One region of the Kaistia nematophila genome, then DNA from elsewhere that is predicted to be linked to it. Evidence: predicted binding sites of a transcription regulator. Region 1 holds the regulator's gene; the other holds the start of a gene.
What was found. Region 1 encodes LexA, which represses DNA repair genes until DNA is damaged. Its sites were predicted from a motif close to TGTTCNNNNTGTGTTCNG; they were not measured.

Region 1 (3,682 bases):
GTCAGATCGCTGCTGGAACAGGGCGAACCCACGGGGATCGTCGTCGTGAATTCCGGTGGCGGCTCCGTCCGCAACGTGCTGCGCGCCGAAGGCATCGAGGTTCCGTGCCTCGACTATCGGGAGCGCCTGTTCGCCGGTGGCGCCCGCAACCGGGGCATAGCCGAAACCAGCGCGCGCTACGTGGCGTTCCTCGCGGCCGACTGCCGGGCCCGTCCCGGCTGGATCCAGCACCGGCTCGCGGCGCATGGGGCCGGCGCGCGGACGGTGGCCAGCGCCATCGTCAACAGCGCCCCGCAAAGCCGGGTCGCCAGCGCCGCCCATCTCGGCATGTTCATGCGCCGGCTGCCTCGGCTCCCGGCCGAGAAGACGATCCGGTTCGGCGCTTCTTATGAGCGCTCGCTGTTCGACGAGTTCGGCCTGTTCGATGAAACCCTGAGAAGCGGCGAAGACACCGAGTTCCTTGAACGGTTGCCCGCGCCCCTAAGGCCCGTGTGGGATGGGCGCATCCAGACCGAGCATCTGAACGAGACGCGCCTTCTGTCCCTCCTGCGCGACCAGTTCTGCCGCGGCGTCCGCTACGGCAAGGAGCGCCAGCAGGTCTTCGGAGCCCGCCGGATCAAGATCGCGAAAGAAATCCTGCGTCAGCCGTCGCTTGCGCTCGAATTCGCGCGCCAGGGGCTCGAGGCAGACGAACTCGCGACCGTGCTTGAAGCCATGCCGATCCTCAGAGCGGCGCTCCTGGCCAGGGCCACCGGGGCCCTGCTTTCGGGTCTCCTGCCCTCCGACCTCGGCACAGGGCGCGCCACCGATTGCCGGGAATCCCTGCATGATAACCCTTAAGCGACTGACGCAGCCGCCGCGCCATCCCTGGCTCACCCTGCGGCGCCGTCGTCCGCAGGTGTTCGCCGTCTTCAGCTACCGCTTCGACGCGCACCTCGTACCGAACCTGCTCGCCAATATCGAGCCGATCGTCGATGGCTGGGTGGCGTTCGACGATCGCGCCGCCACGGGCGTGTTCAGTTCCGAGGCGGGCCGTCGCCGCATCCTGCTTCAGGAGGCACGAAAGGCCGGCGCGGACTGGATCCTCGCCGTTGACCCGGACGAGCGCTTCGAAGCCGGCGTGCGCTCCCGGATCAGACGACTGATGGCCGAGTCCGGTCGCGTCGCCTGGGGTTTTCGCTTCCGGGAAATGTACACGCCGACGACCTATCGCATCGACGGCATCTGGGGGAAGAAGATCCGCTATTGCCTGTTCACGATGTTCGACCCGGCCGAGCGCACGGACACGGGGCTGCACGACCTCTGGTTTCCCAGGGACGGCGGCTTCCAGACAAGGCATTGCGACCTTGACCTGTATCATCTCAAGATGATTGCCCCCGCACGCCGTCTGGCGCGGCGCGACCTCTATAATTTCCTCGATCCGAACCGCGCCGACCAGCCGATCGGCTATGACTACCTGGCCGAGGAACGGGACGCCGCCTTCGAGACGATCCCGCGCAACCGCCTCTACCACCCCGCCCATGTCGACGATGGCGGCCTATGGATGCAGGATCTCGGCTCGCTCCGGAAACATCCAATCGGCGAATAGGATACGCCTGCGGCCACCTCCCACGCCGGGGTCGACAGCAGACGACGACGCCCCGCCACGCCGTGCCCAACCGCGTGGGCCACCCTAGTCGCGCGTCCCGCGCGAACCCGGCCGCGCATCGCAAGCCATCGCCTTGCAGAACACATGGGGAACAGCTATCCTGTTCGTGTTTTGTACCTTGGCGATTCTGTCGTCATCCCTGGCAAGATTGGCAGCGCGAGAACGAGATGCTCACCCGGAAGCAGTATGAACTCCTCATGTTCATCCAGGAGCGCCTCAAGGAAGCGGGCGTCCCTCCCTCCTTCGACGAAATGAAGGACGCGCTGGACCTGCGCTCCAAATCCGGCATCCACCGCCTCATCAAGGCGCTGGAAGAGCGCGGCTTCATTCGCCGCCTGCCCAACCGGGCCCGCGCGCTGGAGGTCGTCCGCCTGCCGGAGACGATGACGCCGGCGATGGCGCGGCCGAAAAAGCAGGCCTTCTCGCCCAGCGTGATCGAGGGCAGCCTGGGCAAGTCCCGTCCGGTGGAGGACGTGCACGAGGCCGGCGAGCCGGTGATCATCCCGGTCATGGGCCGGATCGCCGCCGGCGTGCCGATCTCGGCCATCCAGACCCAGAGCCATGTGATCGCCGTGCCGCCCGACATGCTGCGCGGCGGCGAGCATTTCGCCCTCGAGGTGCGTGGCGATTCGATGATCGAGGCCGGCATCCTCGACGGCGACACGGTGCTGATCCGCAAGAGCGACAATGCCGATTCCGGCGACATCGTCGTGGCGCTGGTCGACGAGGAGGAAGCGACACTGAAGCGGCTCCGCCGCAAGGGCGCTTCGATCGCGTTGGAGGCCGCCAATCCGGCCTATGAAACCCGCATCTTCGGACCGGACCGCGTCCGTATCCAGGGCAAGCTGGTCGGCCTGTTGCGCACCTACTGATCCGCCGGCTCCGCTTGATAGGCCGGCATCCAGGGACGCCGCACCGGCGGGTAGGCGGCGCGGATCTCGAAAGCGACGGCTGGGCGCGGCGCGGCTGCGGCTGTGGTTTCCGGGGCCTCGGCCGGTGGTTCTGGCGCGAGCACGTCCTCGTCGTCGGCATTTCGCTCGACGATGTCGTAGCGTGACGAGCCGCGTCCCGATGCGAGCCCGACGAACTCATCATCGGCGCCAGGAATTGACGGCTTCTGAGCATCCAGTTTCGAGGAATCTGGCTTCGGCGCATTGGGCACCGTGGCTTGCGGCGCCGGGCCCGGGGATTCCTCCTTCTCCGCGAACGACAGTGCGATCGAGCCTGAGCGCGCCAGCACATGGCGGTCTATGACGGCGGCATGGCGGGCGCAGTTTTCGGGCGCGGCGAGAGGTGTCACCACCAGCGAGGCGCGCCGGCAATCCTCCTCGAAGGCCGATCGGTCGAGCGCCAGCGCCACCTGCCGGCCGTCGGGCAACATTCCCACGCAGCCCGACGCATCGCAGCCGCCCGCCTGAACCACGCCCGCCTCCCTGGCGTCGCGGCCGTCACCGTCCGAACGCAGCCATATCTCGCTGATGAAGCGGTCCGGATCGCCCGCGACGATGCGATAGGCGCCATCCTCGCCACGGATCGCCAGCTGCTTTCCATCCGCGGCGACGAGGATGCCGGGCCGCGCCGGCATCAAGGCGAGTGCGGTGCCGAGCAACATCGGCAGGAGGCCAAATAGCCGCCAGCGCTCGTGCCAGAGCGCCAGCCAGACGAAGCCGGCGACGAAGAGGAGCAGCGCGGCGGCGCCCGGCATGGCCGCGCCGCCGGATTGACCGGACCAGAGGCTGACCGTCGCCGAGACGCCGAGCATGCCGCCGATGCCCCAATCCATCACCCAGAGCGGCAAAGCCTCGAGCCCGAAGGGCATGGCGAGCACGGAGAGCAGCGCGAAGGGCATGACGAGAAAGTCGGTCAGCGGCATCGCGGCGACATTGGCGAGGATCGACAGCGGCGCCATGCGCTGGAAGTGATAGAGCGCGAAGGGCGTGGTGCCGAGGCCGCCGAGCAGCGACGTCACCGCCATGCCGCCGACGAACAGGGCGAATCGCCGGGGGACGGCCGCCGCCCCGCTGCGGTTCCCAA
Region 2 (3,682 bases), on a different contig from region 1:
TGACGATCGTCGTTTCCAGCGCGACCAGCGGCTTGCCGTCGGCCTTGGCCGCCGCGACTTCGTCGGACAGGATGATGAGATCGGACTTGGACATTCTGAGAATCACCGTTCTGAGGGGGCGGGCGGCGCCGGATTTGGCGAAGCGCATCCGCGAAAAGGCGGACCATGGCCGATTGCCCCGGTTCTCGGCAAGTCCTGGATCGCGCGTTCGCCATGATCGGCGCACGTGTCGCGGCGCCTCGATTGCGGGCGGCGCGGTTTGCGGGTCATATCATCGCCCGATCGATCGAACCGGGGCGGCGTCGCCGCCACCGGCAGCAAGAGGTTCCAGGCATGACGAAGACCGCTCTCATCACGGCCGCCAGCAAGGGAATCGGCGCCGGCATCGCCCGACGCCTGGCAGCCGACGGCTTCCGGGTCGGACTGCTCGGCCGCTCCGAGGGCGTCGAGGCGCTGGCGGCGGAACTGGGCGGCTTTGCGGTTCGCGGCGACGTCACCGTCGCGGCGGATCTCGAGGCGCTGGTCGAGCGTGCCCGCGCCGAAACCGGCCGCATCGACGTCATCGTCGCCAATAGCGGCCATAGCGCCAAGAAGAAGCTGCTCGATCTCGACGACGAGGACTGGCGCGCCGCGCAGGACATGTTCCTGCTGCCGACCGTGCGGTTGCTGCGGGCGGCGCGCGCCGATCTCGAAGCTGCGAAGGGCTCCTTCGTCGCCATGTCGAGCTTTGCCGCCACCCGTCCGGACGGCGACTTCGCCTCTTCCTCCGTGCTGCGGGCCGGGCTTTCCGCCTATGTGGCGGTCGCCGCGCGTACGCTCGCCAAGGCGGGCGTCACCATCAACGCGGTCGCGCCCGGCTTCATCGATTCGCTGCCGAGCACGCCGGAGCGCATCGCCCGCATTCCGGCCGGTCGCTATGGCGAGGTGGCGGAGCTCGCCAGCACGGTCGCCTATCTCGTCTCGCCGCTGGCGCGCTATGTCACCGGCCAGACCATCACCGTCGATGGCGGCCTGACGACGTAGGGGCGGCCAGCCGGATGGGGCGGGCGCCGTCGAGGCGGCGCCCTCGGGAGGTGACTGGCGCGCGCCTGGCGCCCCCTTCGTCCGCCGCATCCGGAGGCGGCGCCCGGTATCGTCGCCGCAACGATCGGGTCCACGGCAATAGCGTCGATGCTGCTTTGTTCCCCTCTTGAACATGAGAACAAAACATGTACATTGTCCCTGTTTGCTCACTTCCGAGCGGTGTGGAATAAGGAGCCCGGAATGTCTCAATCTTCTCTCCGTCTCGTCGAAGGGGCCACCATGGACAAGTCGAAGGCGCTGGACGCAGCGCTCTCCCAGATCGAGCGAGCCTTTGGCAAGGGCTCGATCATGCGCCTCGGGCAGAACAAGGCCGTCGAGATCGGCACCGTATCCACCGGCTCGATCGGCCTCGACATCGCGCTCGGAATCGGCGGCCTGCCGCGCGGCCGCATCGTCGAGGTCTACGGGCCGGAATCGTCGGGCAAGACGACGATGGCGCTGCAGACCATCGCCGAAGCGCAGAAGAACGGCGGCATCTGCGCCTTCGTCGACGCGGAGCACGCGCTCGACCCGGTCTATGCCCGCAAGCTCGGCGTCAATCTCGATGATCTCCTGATCTCGCAGCCCGACACGGGCGAGCAGGCGCTCGAGATCACCGACACGCTGGTGCGCTCCGGCGCGGTCGACGTGCTCGTCGTCGATTCGGTCGCCGCGCTGACGCCGCGCGCCGAAATCGAGGGCGAGATGGGCGACAGCCTGCCCGGCATGCAGGCGCGCCTGATGAGCCAGGCGCTGCGCAAGCTCACCGCTTCGATCTCGAAGTCGAACACCATGGTGATCTTCATCAACCAGATCCGCATGAAGATCGGCGTCATGTTCGGCAATCCGGAGACGACGACGGGCGGCAACGCGCTGAAGTTCTATGCCTCCGTCCGCCTCGACATCCGTCGCATCGGCGCGATCAAGGAGCGCGACGACGTGGTCGGCAACCAGACCCGCGTCAAGGTCGTCAAGAACAAGCTGGCTCCGCCCTTCAAGCAGGTCGAATTCGACATCATGTATGGCGAAGGCATCTCCAAGATGGGCGAGTTGATTGACCTCGGCGTCAAGGCCGGCATCGTCGAGAAGTCGGGCGCCTGGTTCTCCTATGACAGCCAGCGCCTGGGCCAGGGCCGCGAGAACGCCAAGCAGTTCCTGCGCGACAATCCCAAGGCGGCTGCCGCGATCGAACTGGCGATCCGCCAGAACGCCGGCCTGATTGCCGACCAGCTCACCAAGGGTTCGCCCGAGGGCGAGGGAGATGACAGCGACGACGCCATGGAGGCGTGATCGTTCCGATCCGTCGCTTCGGATGGCGGCTGTCGCCGTCATCCGCGCTCGGCTATGCTGGTGACAATTCCGGCTGTGCCGGTGAAAAGAACAAGACGGGGAGGGGTGGGAATGTCCGAGCCGGCGATGGATCCGGAGACGCGCAGCGGCGGGTGTCATTGCGGGCGCGTCCGCTTCACGGCGCGCGGCGCCTTCGGCGCGGCGATTTCCTGCAATTGCTCGATCTGCGGCAAGCGCGGCCATTGGCTCGCCTTCGTGCCGGCCCGCGATTTCGAGCTGGAGCAGGGGGCTGATTCCCTTTCCGACTACCAGTTCAACCATCGCCGCATCCACCATCTCTTCTGCTCGACCTGCGGCGTCGGCTCCTTCGGGCGCGGCACCGCGCCGGACGGTTCGGCGATGGTGGCGGTCAATGTGCGCTGCCTCGACGACGTCGATCTCGCCGCCGTGACTGTTACGCCCTATGACGGCCGCAGCGCCTGAATGGCGCCGTCGCGCGCGACGTTAAGGACGGCGTACGCGTTTTCTGGACAGTCCGACGGACGGTCGCTACAAACGCCCGCACAATTCCTTCGGCGGGGCGCCTTCTATGCGCGCCCCCACTGTAGCAGGCGGGTCAGTTCATGAGCAGCGTCAACGACATCCGGTCGGCGTATCTCGGCTTCTATCAGAAGAACGGTCACGAGATCGTCGCGTCGAGCCCGCTCGTGCCGCGCAACGATCCGACCCTGATGTTCACCAATGCCGGCATGGTCCAGTTCAAGGACTACTTCACCGGCCGTTCCGCCGCGCCCTATCCGCGCGCCACGACGTCGCAGAAATGCGTCCGCGCCGGCGGCAAGCACAACGATCTCGACAATGTCGGCTACACCGCCCGGCATCACACCTTCTTCGAGATGCTCGGCAACTTCTCCTTCGGCGACTATTTCAAGGAGCGGGCGATCGAGCTCGCCTGGACGCTGGTCACCAAGGAGTTCGGCCTCGCCAAGGACAAGCTCTGCGTCACCGTCTACCACGACGACGAGGAAGCCTTCGGCCTCTGGAAGAAGATCGCCGGCCTCTCCGACGACAAGATCATCCGCATCGCCACCTCCGACAACTTCTGGCAGATGGGCGACACCGGCCCCTGCGGTCCCTGCTCGGAGATCTTCTACGACCACGGCGACCATATCCCCGGTGGCCCGCCCGGCAGCCCGGACGAGGATGGCGACCGCTTCATCGAGATCTGGAATCTCGTCTTCATGCAGTTCGAGCAGATCGCGCCGGGCAACCGCGTGCCGCTGCCGCGTCCCTCGATCGACACCGGCATGGGCCTCGAGCGCATCGCCGC

Region 2: the regulator LexA is predicted to act here: its motif matches at 1,198-1,215, upstream of recA (recombinase RecA).

The regions. Positions count from the first base shown of each region.
Region 1 covers NZ_JAPKNK010000008.1:158,257-161,938, reverse strand. The annotation lists gene OSH07_RS18175 (glycosyltransferase family 2 protein) at 1-840, shown strand, start outside; gene OSH07_RS18170 (glycosyltransferase family protein) at 827-1,588, shown strand; gene lexA (transcriptional repressor LexA) at 1,816-2,520, shown strand; gene OSH07_RS18160 (ComEC/Rec2 family competence protein) at 2,514-3,682, opposite strand, start outside.
Region 2 covers NZ_JAPKNK010000003.1:136,256-139,937, reverse strand. The annotation lists gene OSH07_RS09200 (pseudouridine-5'-phosphate glycosidase) at 1-94, opposite strand, end outside; gene OSH07_RS09195 (SDR family NAD(P)-dependent oxidoreductase) at 334-1,023, shown strand; gene recA (recombinase RecA) at 1,264-2,352, shown strand; gene OSH07_RS09185 (GFA family protein) at 2,464-2,835, shown strand; gene alaS (alanine--tRNA ligase) at 2,976-3,682, shown strand, end outside.